Geotalea uraniireducens: one gene and its partner. The protein of the gene in region 1 purifies or fractionates together with the protein of each later gene. This does not show direct contact. Links are inferred from orthologs where the notes say so. Each region holds a gene or a part of one and is shown on either strand. Other genes may lie near its edges.

The links.
Region 2: the proteins of metK (region 1) and QMN23_RS05260 purify together in Escherichia coli (affinity purification with mass spectrometry; 2 studies listed by BioGRID). This does not show direct contact. The link is inferred for Geotalea uraniireducens from one-to-one orthologs.

Annotation. Positions count from the first base shown.
Region 1 is NZ_AP027151.1:2,609,481-2,619,408, forward strand. Bases 3,327-6,298 are described here. They hold metK (methionine adenosyltransferase), read right to left. Parts: upstream 5,412-6,298; coding sequence 4,242-5,411; downstream 3,327-4,241. Other genes in these bases: QMN23_RS12235 (sensor histidine kinase), read left to right, coding at 3,327-3,414; QMN23_RS12240 (response regulator transcription factor), read left to right, coding at 3,425-4,147; ptsP (phosphoenolpyruvate--protein phosphotransferase), read right to left, coding at 5,526-6,298. Also shown: ahcY (adenosylhomocysteinase), read right to left, coding at 1-545; QMN23_RS12225 (cache domain-containing protein), read right to left, coding at 683-1,144; QMN23_RS12230 (NAD(P)H-dependent flavin oxidoreductase), read right to left, coding at 1,264-2,349; more of QMN23_RS12235, read left to right, coding at 2,476-3,326; more of ptsP, read right to left, coding at 6,299-7,292; QMN23_RS12255 (HPr family phosphocarrier protein), read right to left, coding at 7,273-7,539; QMN23_RS12260 (PTS sugar transporter subunit IIA), read right to left, coding at 7,557-7,949; RNase adapter RapZ, read right to left, coding at 7,955-8,812; hprK (HPr(Ser) kinase/phosphatase), read right to left, coding at 8,816-9,775; hpf (ribosome hibernation-promoting factor, HPF/YfiA family), read right to left, coding at 9,845-9,928. UniProt on the Escherichia coli protein: Catalyzes the formation of S-adenosylmethionine (AdoMet) from methionine and ATP.
Region 2 is NZ_AP027151.1:1,109,600-1,119,554, reverse strand. What follows is about bases 3,640-6,638. They hold QMN23_RS05260 (4Fe-4S dicluster domain-containing protein), read right to left. Parts: upstream 5,552-6,638; coding sequence 4,727-5,551; downstream 3,640-4,726. Other genes in these bases: nrfD (NrfD/PsrC family molybdoenzyme membrane anchor subunit), read right to left, coding at 3,640-4,669. In the rest of the region: hydrogenase 2 operon protein HybA, read right to left, coding at 1-30; QMN23_RS05280 (hydrogenase small subunit), read right to left, coding at 14-1,120; QMN23_RS05275 (hypothetical protein), read left to right, coding at 1,720-1,869; formate dehydrogenase accessory sulfurtransferase FdhD, read right to left, coding at 1,866-3,326; more of nrfD, read right to left, coding at 3,458-3,639; QMN23_RS05250 (sigma-54-dependent transcriptional regulator), read left to right, coding at 8,863-9,955. UniProt on the Escherichia coli protein: Formate dehydrogenase allows E.coli to use formate as major electron donor during anaerobic respiration, when nitrate is used as electron acceptor.

The DNA of each region.
Region 1 (9,928 bases):
GCCAACCGCTTCCTGATGGCAGCGAAGAGATACTCTTCCTCTTCGCAGGTCGGATTGGCCACGACGGTTGAATCCTTTTCCGCCGCGCTCCCGAGGTGCACCAGCAGCGTCGCATCGCCGCCATCGTCGAGGATCATGTTCGGCGTACCGCCGTCATTCCATTCGAAAATCCGGTGGGTGAACTCCCAGTACTCTTCCAGCGACTCACCCTTGTAGGCAAAGACCGGAATGCCGCTGGCCGCGATCGCGGCAGCCGCATGGTCCTGGGTGGAGAAAATGTTGCACGATGCCCAGCGGACCTCGGCACCGAGAGCGGCCAAGGTTTCGATCAATACCGCCGTCTGGATGGTCATATGGAGCGACCCGGCGATACGGGCCCCCTTGAGCGGCCGCGCAGCCGCGTACTCTTCGCGAATCGCCATCAGCCCCGGCATTTCTGTCTCGGCGATGGTCATCTCTTTCCGTCCCCAGCCGGCCAGCGCAATGTCGCTTACCACGTAATCCCCGGCCGCCGTTGCGGCACCCGGATTTACCGTTGAAACCATTGTTTATCCTCCGTTGCTCTGCAGATTGACTGTTTTATATATCATGTCCGTCAGTGACGGTCAAAAGAGAATCGGCCCCGACACAAAAAAGCCCTCCGGCAGCATGCCGGAGGGCGGTTACAGCGGAGATTGACTGATTAATAATACACACCACAGCCGATGAAGACCGAGTCGTCAACCTTTTTGATAAACGAGGACTTGCGCTGCATGACGTGCGTTTTCGGATTTGGCCACTTGTAATTGTACCAGCCGCCGCCTTTCTGGGCGGTTTCGATCAGGCCGATGGTCACGAGCCGGACATTCTCATTCTTGGACTGAAGCTGATTCTTGCCGATCAGCGACGGGTCGGCGCCATGGGCAAGAAAGACCCCGTTAAAGCCAACGGCAAAGATATAGAGATCGCCCTTGACGAACGGCCCTTTCGGATTGCTGAACTCGACGAAGGCCTTCTCTTTGCCATGGGCCTTGACGTAGGCAATTGCCTTTTCCACCAGTGCCTTTGCTTCGGCTTTCGTCCCCTTTCCGTCCGACGCGGCCATCGCCGCCGACGTCATCATCAACAAGAGCCCTGCAACCACGATCGACACGAATCTTTTCATAGCCCCCCCTTACCCGAACGCGAAATAAATGACAGACTTTCGTCCCAAGCAAATGCCGGTTACGGAAGAGAATAACATCATCGCGGTAAAATACCAGCAACGTGCAGCATTATCGGTCGTTATGCCGCCTCCTCGCCAACCTGTTGTTCGGCAAAAAGCTCGTCGAAGACCTCCCGAACCGTGGTGATCCGTTCAGCCCTCCAGGCATTGGAGCCACAAAATACCAGTCCCGATTCGACATCGCCCCGTTGCGCTCGATCAAGGGCACTGACAATACAAAACCGTTCCCCGGTTTCTTTGTACGAGCACTTCTTCAGACAGCCATTGTTGCACATTGTCCCCTGCAACTGGTCGTGGAGAACAATCTGCTCCTGATTGCTGATGATCGCCCGGCCCGGCAGTCCGGCCGGACTCATGATCAGGCCGATATCCTCCTTACGACAGCGAAGATAGGCTTCCTTATAGGTGTCATCCGCATCACACTCAACCGTCGGGACAAAGCGGCTGGCCATCTGAACTCCGTCAGCCCCCTCCGCCAGCGCATGGTGAAGATCTTCCCGGCTCCAGATGCCACCGGCGGCAATCACCGGCATCTGCCGGCCGTATTCGGCCAGGAAAAATTCCTTGACGGCACGTACCGTCCCATACTGGTCGTAGCTGCCGGTGCCAATGTTCTCCAGCTTCTCTCCCAGATGGCCGCCGGCAGTATCGGGATCTTCCACGACCACGGCATCGGGGAGCCGGGCGAAACCTTTTTCCCATTTTTTGGCGATCAGTTGGGCGGCCCGGATCGACGAGACGATCGGCACCAGGGCAACATCGGGAGCGTGAGCGGTCAGTTCGGGGAGCGAGAGCGGCAAGCCGGCACCACAGACGATGACTTTGGCGCCACCCTCGATAGCCGCCCGGACCAGCTCTTCGTAATCGGTAAGGGCCACCATGATATTGACGCCAATAACCCCCGCGGGAGCCAGGGTATAGGCTTTGCGTAACTCCTCCCGCAGAGCGGCCGGATTGGACTGGAGGAAGTTGTCGCCGGTAAAGAGCCCGCTGTTCAGGGAAATCCCCGCCGCGGCCACCAGCCCGACGCCACCGCAGGCAGCCACACTGCCAGCCAGCCGCCACCCCGAGATGCGTACCCCCATCCCGCCCTGAATGAGCGGATACTGTACTTCATGTTTACCGATCTTCAACGGTCCGATCATTTCGATCCCCTTGCCAGAGTGGATATCGTCCCAGTAAAGATAGCAGAAAGGCGAACATGGCCGGTGTAATAGTTATGTAAAAGGAAACCGCTTGCAAACTCGCCGGGGGGGTGTTACATCAAAGCCATGAGATGGCTCAAGAGACTGTTCACTCCGCTCTACGCCCTGATCGGCATCCAGGTTGTCTGGGGGCTTTTGGTCTTTTTCTGGATCTACTGGTTTGTCGGCCGGCACAAGGAGTTTCGCGCCCTGGCGGAGCGTTACCGCCCGGAACTGCTCGGCCGCGGCTTCGACTGGGTGGTCCTGGTCGAAGGGCTGATCCTGCTGGTGATCATTCTGGCCGGCGTTTACGTGATCTTCCTTTTCTGGCGCCGCCAGTCGACCCTCTACCGGGAGCAGAAAGAGTTCATCTCCCAGGTCACCCACGAACTGAAATCACCCCTCGCCTCCATCAAGCTCCATCTGGAAACCATCAGGCTGCGCAAGCCGCCGCCCGAAAAACTGGAGCGCTTTCTCGACACCATGCTGGAAGACATCGAGCGGCTCGATAACCTGATCAGCAATTTTCTGATGGCGGCCAAGATCGAGCAGCGCCGGCGTGCTCCCCAGTATCCGGTGATCGATTTTTCAGCTTTCCTCACCCGCTATCTGGAGCAGCAGCGGAGTAAACTTCCCGAGGGAGGGAGCATCGGTCTCGACATCCAGGAAGGATTGCGGGCGGCGATCGACACGGACGGGATGGAAACCGCTCTGCGCAACCTGTTCGAGAACGCCATCCTCTATAGCCCCACCTCCCCGGAAATCCAGGTCGTGCTGCGGCGCAAAGGGCGGTATGGACTGTTGACCTTCAGCGATAACGGCAAGGGGATCGAAGCGGATGAGCTGAAGAAAATCTTCAAAATGTTCTACCGGGTGCGGCGCCAGGGGGAAAATATCCGCGGCACCGGCCTCGGGCTGTACATCGTGAAGACGGTCATCAGGGAACACGGGGGGACCATCACCGCAACCAGTGGCGGAATCGGCAAGGGGACCAGCTTTCACCTGGCCATCCCGCTGGTCGATTGAGAGGACGGCCATGGCGGAAGAGCAACCGCATATCCTGCTCGTCGAAGACGAAATGCATCTCGCCCGGGGGATTTGCTTCAACCTGGAGCAGGAGGGGTATCGGGTCAGCCACGTCGAGAGCGGCGAGGAAGCGCTCGAACGGCTGGCTATCGACCGCTTTGCCCTGCTGATCATTGACGTCATGCTGCCGGGTATCGACGGCTTCACGGTCTGTGAAAGGGTCCGCACCATGGATGCCAGGGTGCCGATCCTCATTCTCACTGCCCGGGCCGATGAAGGCGACCGGGTCATCGGGCTACAGAGCGGTGCCGACGATTACCTGACCAAGCCCTTCAGTCTCAGCGAATTCCTGCTCCGGGTCGGTGGCATGCTCCGCCGCTCTTCCTGGTATCGTCCCGAACCCATCGAAGAGGGATACCGTTTTGGCGACAACGAGATATTCCTGCTTTCGTACCACGCCCGGACCGCCCAGGGCGAGATCGACCTGACCGAACTCGAAGTCAAGATGCTCGCCCTCTTCTTCCAGCGCGAGGGGCAGGCAATCACGCGGAAAGATATCCTCGAAAACGTCTGGGGATATACCTCCGACACCGAAACGAGGACCCTCGACAATTTTATTGTGCGCCTCCGCAAGTATTTCGAGCCCAATCCGGCGCAACCGGTCTATTTTCAGACGGTCCGCGGCGTCGGCTACCGCTTCACCCGCGGGGGAGCTGACAAAGTACCGTCCTAAACCGCCACCCCTCCTGAAAGTAAAACGGGCCAGGGAACACCTCCCCCGGCCCGTCGCACGGCATGTACCGTCAATTATCCTGATCGCCAGCGGCCTACAGCCCCGCCTTCTGACGAATAATCTCCGCCTTGTCGGTCCGCTCCCAGGTAAATTCCGGCAGCTCCCGGCCAAAATGGCCGTAAGCGGCAGTCTTGCGATAGATCGGCCGGAGCAGGTCGAGCTGCTCGATAATCGCCCGGGGACGAAGATCGAAGACCTCACGGACGATCTCGGCAATCCGCTTGGACGGGATTTTGCCGGTACCCGACGTATCGACCATCACCGACACCGGTTCGGCAACCCCGATGGCATAGGCGACCTGGACTTCGCACTTGCTGCAGAGGCCGGCGGCCACCAGGTTCTTTGCCACGTAACGGCCCATATAGGCAGCCGATCGGTCGACCTTGGACGGGTCCTTGCCGGAGAAAGCCCCACCACCATGGGCGCCGTGCCCACCGTAGCTGTCGACGATAATTTTTCGGCCGGTAAGGCCGCAGTCGCCCATCGGGCCGCCGATGACGAAGCGGCCGGTCGGGTTGATCAGGAAGCGGGTTTTGTCATCCATCAGCTGCGCCGGAATGATCTTTTTGACCACCTCCTCGATAATCCCCTCCTTGATGGTTTCATGGGAGACTTCGGGGGTGTGCTGCGAGGAGATGACCACCGTATCGACCCGTACCGGCTTGTCATCCACATACTGGATCGAAACCTGCGACTTGGAGTCGGGACGGAGGAAGTTGAGTACGCCGTTTTTCCGCACTTCAGCCAGCCGCTGGGTAAGCTGATGGGCATACATGATGGTCATCGGCATCAACGCAGGGGTTTCATCGCAGGCATAACCAAACATCAATCCCTGATCGCCGGCGCCCTGCTCCTTGAACATCCCCTCTCCTTCGGTGACCCCTTGGGAGATATCCGGGGACTGCTTGTCAATCGAAACGAGGACGGCGCAGGTCTCCCAGTCAAACCCCATAGCGGAGTCGTTATAACCGATATCCTTGATGGTTTCGCGAACCACCTTCGGGTAGTCGACAACGGCGCTGGTGGTGATTTCACCGGCAATCACCGCCATCCCGGTCGTCACGAGGGTTTCACAGGCGACCCGGGCACGGGGGTCCTGGGAGATAATCGCATCGAGAATCGCATCCGATACCTGGTCGGCAACCTTGTCCGGATGCCCTTCGGAAACGGATTCCGACGTGAAAATGTAATCTTTCATTTCCATCGTACGTTATTCCTCCTCACGCATTTTTACGCTTTTTCTGGCTCAAAGAAGAGGAATTGTACGGGCGGCCAGCCCGTTTTGTCAAGGGAGAAAGGGACGGAAGGGGCGAAAAAATCAGTCGAAACTCTCCGAAAAACGGGCGGCAATTTCCGCCTTGAGGAACTGCTCGACTTCAGCCACCGTGGAAAACGTCAGGAGAGTGGCGATGAGACGCTCGGCGTCAGTCTTGGCGGCGCGGCGCAGGATCTTCTTGACCCGGGGAATGGACGCAGCGTTCATGGACAGTTCGTCGAAACCGAGCCCGAGGAGCACCGGCAAGTACGCCGGCTCGCCGGCCATCTCCCCGCACATGCAGGCGCGGATCCCGGCGTTATGTGCCGCGTCGACAACCGACCGCAGCGACCGGAGCACCGCGGGATGAAGGGGCTGGAACAGGTGGGCCAGATGCTCGTTGGTGCGGTCGATGGCCAGAGTGTACTGGATGAGGTCATTGGTCCCGATACTGAAGAAATCAACCTCCTTGGCTAGCAGGTCGGCAATGACCACCGCCGACGGGATCTCGATCATGATGCCGATCTCGATAGCCTCGTCGAAAGGGATTTCTGCGCGGCGCAGTTCGTCCTTGGCCTCTGCCAGCAACACCTTGACCAGGCGAATCTCTTCGATCCCGGAAATCATCGGGAAAAAGATGCGGACTGTGCCAAGGGCACTGGCCCGCAGGATCGCCCGCAACTGGGTCTTGAAAAGCTCCGGCCGGCGCAGCGACAGGCGGATGGCCCGCAATCCGAGGGCCGGGTTCATCTCATCTTCGAGATGCAGATCGGCGGCAATTTTGTCACCGCCGATATCGAGCGTCCGAATGGTCACCGGAAGGGGAGCCAGCGAAGCAACCATGGCGGCATAGGCACGAAACTGCTCATCCTCGTCGGCTCCGCCGGCGCGATTCAGAAACAGCATTTCCGTGCGGTAAAGGCCGACGCCTTGCCCGCCATGTTCCTTGAGCGAGGGGACTTCTTCGGGAAACTCCAGGTTGCCCAGCAGGGCGATCCGATAACCGTCGGTCGTCTCGGCAGGAAGATCTTTCAGTTTTCTGAGTTCCTGCTCGATATATTCGTAATGTTGCTTGCGGCGTAGATAGTCACGGAACGTCTCCTGGTCGGGATTGATCACTACCGTGCCATCGGTACCGTCGATGAGGACCGGCAATCCATCGAGGTCCTCGCCGGTCAGGTCTTCCAAGCCAACGACAGCCGGGATTTCCAGGGCCCTGGCCAGGATGGCGCTATGACTAGTCCGGCCGCCGAGATCGGTAATGAAGCCGACGACCTTGCTCTTGTCAATCTGCAGGACATCAGTAGGGGACAGATCGTGGGCGACAATAACCACCTTCTTTTCGTCGATGGCACTGATCGGTTCGTGGCGTTTGCCGACCATATTCCGCAGGATCCGCTCAATGACCGTCTCTACGTCGACGACCCGCTCACGCAGATACTCATCTTCTATGCTGGCAAAAAAATCTTTGAATTTAAGCAGGTTTCTTTTGAGTGCAGCTTCGGCGTTAATCCGTTCCACCCCGATCAGGTCAACAGTCCCCTGGACAAGCATGGAATCTTCGAGAATCAACAGGTGGGTATCAATGACGTAGAGATGTTCATGGCCCTTGGTAGCGGCAATCTGCTCCTTAAGCGCTTCGAGATCGTGCCGGGCCTTGGCAAGTGCCGCTCTGAACCGCTCGATTTCCACCGGCACCTGCTCAGGGGAGATGGCACTCTCCACTACCGCAACACGACTCCGATCAGTCAGCCGGACCGTGCCGATGGCAATGCCGGGTGAAGCCCCTATCCCCGAGAGAGATATCTTGTCATTCCTCGCCAAAGCCATTGGTTATGATTTCTTCCAGGGCGGCCATCGCCTCAGTTTCGTCCTCACCGTCGACCTTGACCGTGATGACAGTCCCCATCGCCGCTGCCAGCATCATGATCCCCATGATGCTTTTACCGTTAACTTCAACGCCTTCGCGGGCGATCTTGATCTCGGAACCGAATCTGCTGGTGGTTTTCACCAGTAATGCCGAAGCTCGTGCATGGAGCCCCAGCTTGTTGACGATGGTAAATTCCCGAACGAGCATTATGCCACTTCCCCTTGTTACCTGAGATAATCTCCAGCTACTGCAATTGCTTCACGGCCGCACTCTTTGAGCGATTTGGCGAGTTCTGTCACGTTCCCCTCTCCTCTCTCGGCCGCAAACTTGATTACCATCGGCAGGTTAACGCCGGTCAACACCTCGATACGGTCGCTTTCGAGCAGCGAAAGGCTCATATTGGACGGGGTACCGCCAAACATGTCGGTCATAATGACCGCCCCCCCCTCGGCCACCCGGCTGACGGCCGCCGCAATCTCCTCCATGATCGAATCGGCCTGATCGCTGGAACTGATTCCGACAGCCTCGGCATGATCGATCGGGCCGACAATCATCTCGGCAGCCCGCAGCAGTTCGCCGGCAATATTCGCATGGGTCACAAGCACTAAACCAACCATAATCTTTATCCTTTTTCCATATCACGGTGGGTGATTTTAACCGTTACACCTTGTGCGGCAAACGATTCGCGCAGCTCCTCGACCAGGGCGACCGACCGGTGACGACCACCGGTGCAGCCGATGGCGATCGTCAGATACGATTTTCCCTCCCGCTCGTAAGCCGGGACTAGGAATGCCAACAGCTCCTTGAATTTCTCCAGGAACTTGCTGGTAGCCTCCTGCCGCAGCACAAAATTCCGTACCCGGGCATCGATCCCCGGTAAAGAACGCAGATCCGGCACGAAGTAGGGATTCGGCAGAAAGCGAACATCCATCACCAGATCCGACTCAAGAGGTATCCCGAAACGATAACCGAACGATTGGAGATGAATCGTCATTCGCCGCGGGCCACTGCCGTCCATCACCCGCATCTGCACCAATTCCTTGAGTTGATGGACATTCAACTCCGACGTATCGATCACCTGGGTGGCCAGGCGCCGCAAGCCGGCAAGCTGTTCGCGCTCGAACCGGATTCCTTCCGGCACCGACCCGCTTTCCAAGGCGGGATGGCGGCGGCGAGTCTCTGAAAAACGCCGAATCAGAACCTCATCGGTTGCATCGAAGTAGATGATTTCGATGGAGTGGCCGGATTCGCCGATCTCCTGGAAGACTTTTTCGTACCCTTTGCTAAAATCCCGGCCGCGGATATCCATCACCAGCGCAACGCCCGGCACGCCTTCACCGGTCTTCTGCACCAGATCGATAATTGTCGGGAACAGCAATACAGGCAGGTTGTCGACGCAGAAGTAGCCCTCATCTTCCAGAACCCGCACCGCCGTTGATTTACCGGAGCCGGAAAGACCGGTGATGATCAGAACGCGCATCGGCTATTCAACCTCGTCCCCGAGCGGGCGCACATCCATTCGTGCCAGCAGCTTTTCGTGGAATTCCCGGGCAGAATGATACCCCATGCCTTTCAGCAGATGATTTCGCGCCGCCACTTCGATAATCGAGGTGAGGTTGCGTCCGGGGCGAACCGGGATTTTCAGGTAGGGAAGTTCAAGGTCGAGGATCGTGTACACTTCGTCATCAAGGCCAAGACGATCATACTCCTGCTCGGCATCCCACTCCACCAGCTCGATCACCATCTCGATAATCTTCTTTTCGCGAATCGAGGAAACCCCGAAGAGGTTCTTGATATTGATGATGCCAAGCCCGCGAACTTCGATATGGTACTGGATCGCCTCGGCAGCCTGCCCCACTAGGGCGGCCGGCATCTTCTTCTTCACATAGACGACATCATCGGCAACGAGACGATGTCCACGGATGACCAGGTCGAGAGCGCACTCGCTCTTGCCGATTCCGCTTTTCCCCACGAGCAGCACCCCAACCCCCAGAACGTCAACCAGAACGCCATGGATATGCGTTGTCGGCAACAGCCGTTCCTCGAGGAACTTGGTGATCAGGGAGATAAATGTCGACGACTGGTGGGGTGAAACGAGTAACGGTATGCCTGCCTTTTCCGCCTCACGCTTGAGGATGTCGGGAGGCTCCAGCCCCTTGGTGACAATAAAACAGGAAATGGGAAACTGGCAGAGCTTGACAACGTTCTGCTCCGTCTGAGATGCAGGAATCGCCCGAAGATAGGATATCTCGGTATTCCCGAGCACCTGCACCCGGTCTGGGTGGAGATGTTCGGTATAGCCGGTCAAGGCGAGGCCGGGCTTCTGAATCCGGGAGCTGAAAACACGATGCCCGATTCCGGCGGCTCCGGCAAGCAGCGTAAGTTCGAGGCCATACTCCGTATCCTTGAGGAGATCTTCAATTGACAGGCTGATGGTGTTCAAGACGGACATCCTCACCACGGGTATGGAGATTGCGGGGCCGCGCCGCCCGGCGGCGGCGCGGCGGCGGATTTATTTGCGGGTCGGCTCGATCAGCCCGTAATTGCCATCCTTACGACGATAAACAACGTTGATCGCTTCGGTGGATGAATCGGT
Region 2 (9,955 bases), 1.5 Mb from region 1 along the record:
GAGGAAATCACGCCTACTCTGACTTCTCATGGTGCTCCTCCTCGCCGTTCGGCAATTTCTTCGCCAGCATCGCGCCGGCACCGAGGGCTGCGCCGCCGGCAAGCCCCACCACGCCGGTGGCCAGCGGGCTCACGCCGGGACCTTTCTGGGCCAGGTCGGCCGGGGCGTAGGTATCGGGCGGAGTCGGCAGATGAATCTGCAGCTTTTCGGCGATCGGCTTCTTGAAGAGGATGTCCGGCTCGGTGCAGCCGATACAGGGATGGCCGACGGAAACCGGCCAGACCCCGACATCGTTGAAGCGGGTGACGGAGCAGTTGGCAAAGGTTGCCGGCCCCTTACAGCCGAGCTTGTACAGGCAATACCCTTCGGCGTGGGTCTTGTCGCCATAGGCCAAGGCAAAGCGGCCAGCGTCGAAATGGGGCCGCCGCTCGCAGTGCTCGTGAATCTTCCGGCCGTAGGCGAATTTCGGCCGGCCGAGGGCGTCGAGATCGGGAATCTTGTTGAAGGTCAGGTAGTAGAGGACGGTGGAGAGGAAGTTGTAAGGGTTCGGCGGACAGCCGGGAATGTTGATGATCGGTTTCCCCTTGATGATGTCGCGGACGCCGACGGCCCCGGTCGGGTTGGGCGGAGAGGACTGGATGCCGCCGTAGGCGGCGCAGGTGCCGATGGCAATGATCGCGGCGGCGCCGTCGGCGGCGGTGGTCAGCGATTCGAGGGCGGTCTTGCCGCCGACTTTGCAGTAGATGCCGTTTTCCTTGGTCGGGATCGCCCCTTCAACCACCAAGATGTACTTGCCATGATTGGCCTTCATCGAGTCATGGAGCGATTTTTCGGCCTGATGGCCCGAACCGATCATCAGCGTCTCATGGTAGTCGAGCGAAATCATGTCGAGGATCAGTTCGGAAATCGTCGGATGGCCGGATCGGAGCAGCGACTCGGAACAACCGGTGCACTCCTGGAAATGGAGCCAGATGACCGGCGGCCGGCCGGCCCTCTGGGCCGCTTCGGCCACTTTGGTGTGCATGCTGTACGGCAATCCCATGATGGCCGTAGCCGCAATACAGGTCTTCATGAAATCCCTTCGTGATACCCCGTCACGAAGTGCAGCTTCTTTTCCCATAACCCCCCCTATTTTTGTGATGCGCGATATGTTCGTAGCGCTTTGCGCTATTACCGAGGCCAATTTCCGCGCTTTTGATTAATTTATTTTAATTCTATTTGCCTTGTCGATTTCGTAAACATCAACTTGTATGCCAACCGCGCAACAACCGTTAATCATTTTTTATTAGCACACAAGATGCTGTTTTTGTTTACATTTTTTCTACATTACAAAATAGAACCTGACGTTTACACCAATATTTTCGGCGCATTTTGCCCATCTATGTATCATTCTGTCTCGCAAGATGTGACATTTTGGCCAAACTGTCAACAGAAAATGCAGCGCATTTCTACCCGCAACTTCTCATAATAAATTACAATATGGTAACAGTGTACAATAATCGCACGGAAATATTACGATAATCACCGTAATTACCGGCAATTTTACCCGGTAACGTTTTTATATCTATTAAGTAAAATTATGATTAGAACGGCTTGGCTGGCATGGCAGGCGTTCCGACTGCTGACGGTCAAAGCGGCGCAACGGGCACATTCCGCAGCGCGCAACAGACTGATCTAGCGACCGAATTTTACCGGATCGCCATATTCTTGCGGTAACGAATGAGAGAGAATGCGGTGGGGCAGGCCGGAGAAGTCAATTTCCCGGCAGGGGTGAACGTGGCGGGGAAAAGCGGCAAGCGGCGGGTCGACGACGGCGGCGGGCGGGTGGTAAGCGACGCCGGCGCCGCAAACCCGCCGGGCGTGATTTAGCGGGGGCAGGCCCGGTCGAGGCCGGGCAGATCGCTCTCCCGGTCGGACCGCTCTCCCTCCCGCAGCTGGTAATAGTCCGCCGGCGTATTGATGTTCCGGAACGAGTCGAACCCGGGGTCGAGGGCGGCAATCTGCTCCCGGTTGAAGCGGTTGACGTTCGCCCGGCCGAAGAAGGAAACGATCCGCCGCTCGCCGGCGAGCAACGTCGTTTCGATGGCCGCCAGACAGCCCTTGCCGTAGACCGCGTGGAGCGGTTCCAGGCCGTGCGGGCTTTCGGGGATCAGTACGCAGCCAGGGTCGGCCTGGGAAGCCAGCTGCCGGATCAGCGCGCTGTTGAGATAGGGCATATCGCAGGCTACGGCAAAGATTGCCGGGTTGGCGCTGTGGAAAAGCCCGGCATGGATGCCCGCCAGCGCCCCCATCCCGGGATAGACGTCGGCAACCTTGGCACAGGGGAGGAAATCGTACTGCTCCGGGGTATTGGTGACGATCAGCACCTCGGTGAAAATTTCGGCCAGCTGGCGATAGATCGCCTCGATGAAGCGGCCACCGCGGTATGGCAGCAGCGCCTTGTTGCTCCCCATCCGGCTCGACTCACCGCCAGCAAGGATCACCCCGGTGACGCCGGGGATCTGCCCGGCCGCCGCCCGGCGGGACAGCTCGACCGGCGGCCGGCCGAAGGGGACGGTTTCGCCGCCCGCAACGCCCGCCAGCCGCTCATGATGACTGTAGACGGTAAATTTCCCCCCCCGCAGGTAGCCGACCAGCACGATGCCGGCCTGTTCGCAGCCGGCGGCCGCCAGGTCCGTCGGCGAAGTGCGCGAGGCGATCAGGCCGATACCGAGCCGGGCCGCCTTGGCGACCATCTCGGTGGAAACCCGCCCCGAAGTGACCAGCATCTTCCCGGCCAGGTCAACCCGCTTGAACAGTGCTTCGCCGGCGATCCGGTCGAGGGTGTTGTGCCGCCCCAGGTCCTCGGCATAGAAGAGGAGCGCCCCGTCGGCATCCCCCACCGCTGCCGAATGGCTGCCACCATGGCTGCGATAATTCTCTGCCCGGCCGGCCAGCTCGTCCATCAACCGGAACAGCGCCGCCGGGGCGAACCGCTCCCCGCTCCCCCCCGGCACGGCGGCGGCCGGCTGCGGCAGGGCAAAAGTGATCCCGGTGCCGCACCCCGAGGTGAGGATCGGCCGGAGCCGCTCCGGCAGCTCCCCCCGAATCCGGACATTGGCGATGCCGAATTCCTCGCAGACCGCCAGCAGGTCGAAGTCGTCGACCGATGCCACGAACCCCTGCAGCCGCAGGAACCCGGCCACCAGATAGCGGAGATCGTGGGGGGAGGCGATCAGGGTCGCCAGCTCCCGATCGTTGACCCGCAGGACAAGGGGAAACTCCCGGACGATGGCGACCCGTTTTTCTTCGAGCCGGCCATTGCTATAGGTATAGAGAGTATTCATGCAAGTCTCACTTTAGCCGCAGAGGGGAAGATCGCGATGACGCGGGAATCGGGGCGGTAAGGGGGGGGGTAGTCTTACAGCCTTTCCCGGCACGCGCCGTCCCCTCTGCGGCAGACGGTTGTACGGTTATGTTATGCTTCGCTCGGCGAACCGTGCCCCTCGCCAGGCCGGCCGACCTTGCGGAACCGGTCGGGAATCGTGTAGTCGGTCGCCTCGGGATGGTGCTCGAAGATCGGGAAGTACTTGGCGATCAGGACGAAGAAAAGGATATGGGCGGCAATGATGCCGATCGTCACCAGCGATTCGAGGAGCGACGGGACGTAGATCTGCTGGTTGGCCTGTTCCATGCCGAACATCGAGACGTTGAAGCGGTTGAGGACCAGGCCGAAGATCACCATGCTTGCCGCCCGCAGCTGCAACCGCTTGTCGGTCTTGATCCGCTTGCCGAGGTAGAGGGAAAACGGCATGAAGACCCCGACGATCATTTCGGTGGCGAAGAGCGCCGTCAGTACCGGCCGGTCGAACAGCGGCCCGTGCCGGAGAAAGAGCAGCGCGTAGAGCTTCACCACGATGTAGACCCCCATCACCCAGGGGATGATCCGGGTCAGCGTCGCCAGCAGCTCGGACTCGTCGGGCTGCCCCATATACTTATGGACCAGGCTCGCCTCGAAGATAACGATCGACAAGCCGGTAAAAATCGCCGAAAGCCAGAACTGGAGCGGCAGGAGCGGATTGTACCAGAGGTTGTGCAACTTGTCGACGGCGATCAGGAAGAAGGTGCCGAGGGTCGACTGGTGGAGGGTGGAGATCATCGCCGCCAGGATGGCGAAGGGGATCTCCAGGGTCCGCAGCAGCCGCAGCGGAATGTGCCAACCGAACTTCTCGGAAACCGGGTGAAGGAATTCGAGGGTCAGGACGGTGGTATACGCCATGACGCACATCGAGACTTCGAACATCGGCGAGTGGACGTTCCAGTAACGGAGGACGTTGATCCCCCGTTGCGGCTGCCCCAGGTCGAGCAGCAAACCGATGCAGACCAGCGAATAGCCGAGGAAACCGGTGACGATAGCCGGCCGGACCAGCGGCTCTAGCTTCTTGATGTGGCAAACATGGGCGACGACACCGATGGTGAAGGCCCCCGCCGCCAGCGGCACGGCGGTGACGACGTCGAAAGAGATCCAGAGCCCCCACGGGTAGGTGTCGTTCAGGTTGGTGGTCACCCCGAGGCCGAAGATGAAACGGATCATGGCGGACAGCGCCCCCATCCCGACGAGGACCATCATCAGCTTGATGAAGCGATGGTACCCCTTTATCTCATTCATGATGATTCGTGCTGCGGTCATTAAATCCTCCCGTAGAGACAGGTCCGTAGGGGCGGGTCCGGGACCCGCCCCTACATTTTATTTATCCTTTTCCTGCATCCCTTCCTCTTCCTTCCTGATCCGGTCCTTGCGGTGCTGGAACCAGGAGATGGCCGAAAGGGTGCCGCCAACGGTCAGGAAGATTCCCGGGACCAGCCGTAGCGCCTGCCAGGTGTAGGAAGGGAGCGGCCGTTTGGTGATCTTCTTGAAGCCGAGTTCGTCGAGCGGCTGCTGGGTGAGGTAGAGGACGCCGGTCCCCCCCGCCTCTTCCTTGCCGTAGATGGTTTTGTAGTAGCGCTCCGGCTTGGCGGCGATCCGCCGGCTGGCTTCCTTGAGCATCTCGTCGCGGCTGCCGTAGGTGATGGCGGTTGGGCAGGCGGTGGCGCAGGCCGGTTCCAGCCCGGCCTTCACCCGGCTGTAGCAGCCAGTGCACTTCTTCACCAGCGGGAAGGCCTTGCTCCATTCGTACTTCGGGACGCCGAAGGGACAGGCGACCATGCAGAACCGGCAGCCGATGCACTTCTTGGAGTCGTAGACCACCGGCCCTTCCGGCGTCTTGTGAAAGGCGCCGACCGGGCAGACCGAGGCGCAGGCCGGCTCGTTGCAGTGCATGCACATCTCTTTGTAGAAGGCGAACTCGTTCTGGCCGTGCTTCTCATAGTCCTTGAACTTCACCCGGGTGAAGGTGTACTCGGACATCTGCGGCGGATTCTGGTACCCTTCGCCGCTGAAGAAGGTGGTCTTTTCCGCCTTGAGCTGGTTCCACTGTTTGCAGGCCACCTGGCAACCGCGGCAGCCGGTGCATTTGGTCGTGTCGATCAGAAACGACCTGGTTTGGGCATAGTTGACGGTTCCGGCACTCATGCGGCCTTACCCCCTTTCTCGATATTGCAGAGGAACGCCTTGAATTCCGGTATTCCGGTATTGGCGCAGCCGACGGTCGGCGTCAGGACATTGCCGCTATCGCCGGTAGCCAGCCCGGCATAGCCGAAATGCCACGGCATGCCGACCTGCTCGATTTCCCGCCCCTGGACTAGGAACGGCTTGAGCCGGGCAGTGACCAGCGCCCGGGCCTGGATGCTCCCCCGCTCGGTGGTCACCGTCACCCGATCGCCGTTGGCGATCCCTTTCCGTCCCGCCAGGGTTTCGCTGATCTCGACGAACATGTCGGGAACCAGCTCCACCAGCCATGGCAGGCTCCGGGTCATCGCCCCCGCCTGCCAGTGCTCGGTTACCCGGTAGGTGGTGCCGACATAGGGGAATTTGGCGGTGTCGCTGGAGACGTTCTTCGGCACCTTGACCACCGGGTTGTTCTGGACCCGGGAAAGCAGGTTGCGGGCCGGACTCTCCACCGGTTCGTAATGCTCGGGGAAGGGGCCGTCCTTCATGTCGAGCGCGTAGAGACGGCCGTGCCCCTCGGGGAACATGATGAACGGGTAGCGCCCCTCCTTGTCGTCGGCCATCGGCGGCCAGGGACCGTCGGGGACATCCCCCTGCCACTTCTTCTCCAAGGGGTTCCAGGCAATGACCGTCCGTTGCGGATTGAACGGCTCCCCCTTCGGATTGACGGAGGCCCGGTTGTAAATGATCCGACGGTTCACCGGCCAGGCCCAGGACCACTTGGGGAACATGCCGAGACCGGTCGGGTCGGCAGGATCGCGGCGAGCCATCAGGTTCCCCTCCTTGGGATAGGAACCGGAGTAGATCCAATTGCCGGAAACGGTGGAGCCGTCGTCCATCAGATACTTGAAGCCCGGCACCTGCTCGCCGGCCTTGAATTCGAGAACCTTGTCCTTCTCCTTGACGGTCACGTCGCGGGTGAAGTAGCCGTTGATCTCCTTGGCCACCTGATGAACGTCCGGCTCATGGCCGGGGCCATAGTTCCAGGCAAGCGTGGTGATCGGCTCGGGGAACGCGCCCCCTTCCTTCTGGTAGAGCGCCTTCACCCGTTTGCAGAACTCGTCGATGATATGGAGGTCGCTGCGCGCCTCCCCCACCGGCTCGATGGCCCGGTAACGCCACTGGACCCAGCGGCCCGAGTTGGAGATGGACCCTTCCTTCTCGACGGAGGAGGCGGCCGGAAGCATGAAGACTTCGGTCTGGATATCCTTCGGATTGACCCCGGGACGTTTCCAGAAGATCGAGGTCTCGGTCTCCCAAAGGTCGACGGTGACAAGCCACTTCAGCTTGCCGAGCGCCTCCCGGGCATGGCCGGAGTCAGGACCGCCGACCGCCGGGTTCATCCCCATGCAGACCAGTCCTTCCAGCTCACCCCTGCCCATCTTCTCCATAATCTTCACGTAGGAGTAGTTCCCCATCCGCTTGGGAAGGTAGTCGTAGCAGAAGTCGTTCTCGCTGGTGGCGCTATCGCCGTACCAAGCCTTGAGGAGGCTGGTCATGTACTTGGGGGTATTCCCCCACCAGTTGGCGCTTTTCGGGTCCTTGGTCTTCGGCGTCCACTTCTCGGTGTACGCCTTCAAATCCACGTTGTCGAACTCCGGCGACTTGAGGTAACCGGGGAGGATATGGAAGAGGAGCGCATAGTCGGTGGAACCCTGGACGTTGCTCTCGCCGCGCAGCGCATTCACCCCGCCGCCGGCGATGCCGATGTTCCCCAACAGCAGCTGGAGCATCGCCACTGCCCGGACGTTCTGGCTGCCGTGGGTCGACTGGGTGATCCCCATGGCGTAGAGGAGGGTCCCCGCCCGGTCGGGGCGGCCGGTGCCGCAGAAGGCCTTCGCCACCTTCAGGTAATCGTCCTTCTTCGTCCCGGTGATGGCGCAGACGGTGTCGGCGTCATAGCGGCTGTAATGCTTTTTCAGCAGCTGGTAGACGCACTTCGGGTCCTTCATGCTCATATCGCGCTTCGGCTTGCCGTCGGCAGCGGTGGCGTATGCCCACGATTTCGGGTCGTAGGTCTTTTCCTGGTCGTCGAAGGAGCAGAACATCCCGTCCTGAAAGTCGAACTTCTCGGAGATGATGAAGGTGGCGTTGGTATATTCCCGGACATACTCCTCGTGGATGAGGTGGTTCTGCAGGGCATAGTTCATCAGCCCGCCGAGGAAGGCGATGTCGGTCCCGGGGCGAATCTGGGCATAGATGTCCGCCTTGGAGGAGGTCCGGGTGTAGCGCGGGTCGACCGAGATCAGCGTCGCCCCGTTGTCGAGCGCCTTTTCGATCCACTTGAAGGAGATCGGATGGTTCTCGGCCGGATTGCAGCCGATGGCCATGATGACGTCGGCATTCTTCAGGTCAATCCAATGGTTGGTCATGGCACCACGACCGAATGAAGCCGCCAGACCGGCGACTGTCGACGAGTGTCAAAGTCGGGCCTGGTGCTCGATCTGCCCCAGGCCCATCGCCCGGCCGAACTTCACCCAGAGGTAGCACTCTTCGTTGTCGAGGCCGGCGCCGCCGAAGAAGGCCATCCCATCGGTCCGGTTGACGACATATTCCTTGTTGTCCTTCTTGTTCAGCTCGGTCTTCTTGAACGATGCATCGCGGGTATCCTTCATCCGCCGGGCGATCCGCTCCAGCGCCCAGTCCCACGACTTCTCCTCCCACCGGTCCGAGCCGGGGGCGCGGTACTTCACCTTCTGCAGCCGCCGCTCGTTGTTGGCGATCTGGAACAGGGCGCTCCCTTTGGGGCAGAGCGCCCCTTGGTTGATCGGATGCTGCGGGTCTCCCTCGGCGTTGACGACCTTGCCGTCCCGGGTATGGACGATCAGGCCGCAGCCGACCGAACAGAACGGACAGATGGTGGTCGTCATCTTCGTTCCGCTCGTCCGGAGTTCGGGAGCATCGACGCTCGCTTCCCCCGGTTTGCCGGAGAGGGCCAGCGCCGCACCGGCCAGTGCCCCCCCTTGCAAAAACTGCCTGCGCGAAATACCCATAAAATTCTCCCCCTTGCCTATCGGGCCGCTGCGGACCCGTGTTGTAAACATTTCGCAGCTATAGGGCAACCTTCGTGCCAAGTTGTTTACAGCAAAATTCACCGCCACTAGTGCATGTAATATCTTACAATTACTACATTGTTGTATTGGCGTTTTTTAACTGATTACCCGACACACATTCCGCTCTTGCAGAAATGTGGCCGGCTGTGTATCATTTTGTCCATTGAGAAACCTTTAATCTGGTCGGGAAAGCCGGTCCGACGACCGGCACGGGACGGAACCATGCTGAAGGCACGCATATTGATCTGTGACGACGAGGAGGGGATCCGCCGCTATCTCCAGAAGATGTTCCAGGCGAGCGAATTCGAGGTCGAAACGTTTGCCGAGGGAACCAGCCTGCTCCAGCGGCTCGAAGGGGGGAGCGACGGCGATGCCGACATCCTGGTCCTCGACGTGCGGATGCCGGACATGGACGGCATCGAGGTGCTCAAACGGGCCAAGAAACTCCGCCCCACCCTGCCGGTGGTGGTGATGACCGCCTTCGGCACCATCGACTCGGCGGTGGAAGCGATCAAGTTCGGCGCCTACGATTACGTGACCAAGCCCTTCCCCAAGGAGAAGATCCTCGGCGTCATCGAAAACGCCCTCGAACTGGATTTGCTGCTGAAGGAGAACCGGGTGCTCAAGGAAGAGCTGAACCGCCCCGACTCGCCGGACAACATCATCTTCGTCAGCGACAAGTTCCGCGAGGTGTACGAACTGACCCTCCAGGTGGCCCAGAGCGACGCCAACATCCTGGTCCTCGGCGAATCGGGCACCGGCAAGGAGCTGATCGCCGGGGCGGTGCACTACAACAGCCCCCGCCGGAGCCGGCGCTTCCTCTCGATCAACTGCGCCGCCCTTTCCGACACCCTCCTCGAAAGCCAGCTGTTCGGCCATGTCCGCGGCGCCTTCACCGGGGCGATCACCACCCAGAAGGGGCTCCTGGAGGAGGCGGACGGCGGGACACTGTTCCTCGACGAGATCGGCGACGTCAGCGCCGCAGTCCAGGCCAAGCTGCTCCGGGTCATTCAGGAGCGCGACTTCATCCCGGTGGGGGCGACCAAAGCCAAGAGCGTCGACATCCGCTTCGTTGCCGCCACCAACAAGAACCTGGCAAAAGAGGTCCAGGAGGGACGGTTCCGCGAAGACCTCTACTACCGCCTCAATGTCATCACCATCGACCTGCCGCCGCTCCGCGAACGGCCCGAGGATATCGAGCCGCTGGCCGAGCACTTCATGAGGAAATACGCCCGACGGATCAAGAAGGAGCTGCGGGGGATCAGCCCGGAGGCACTGCAGCTGTTGCGCAGCTACCGCTGGCCGGGCAACGTCC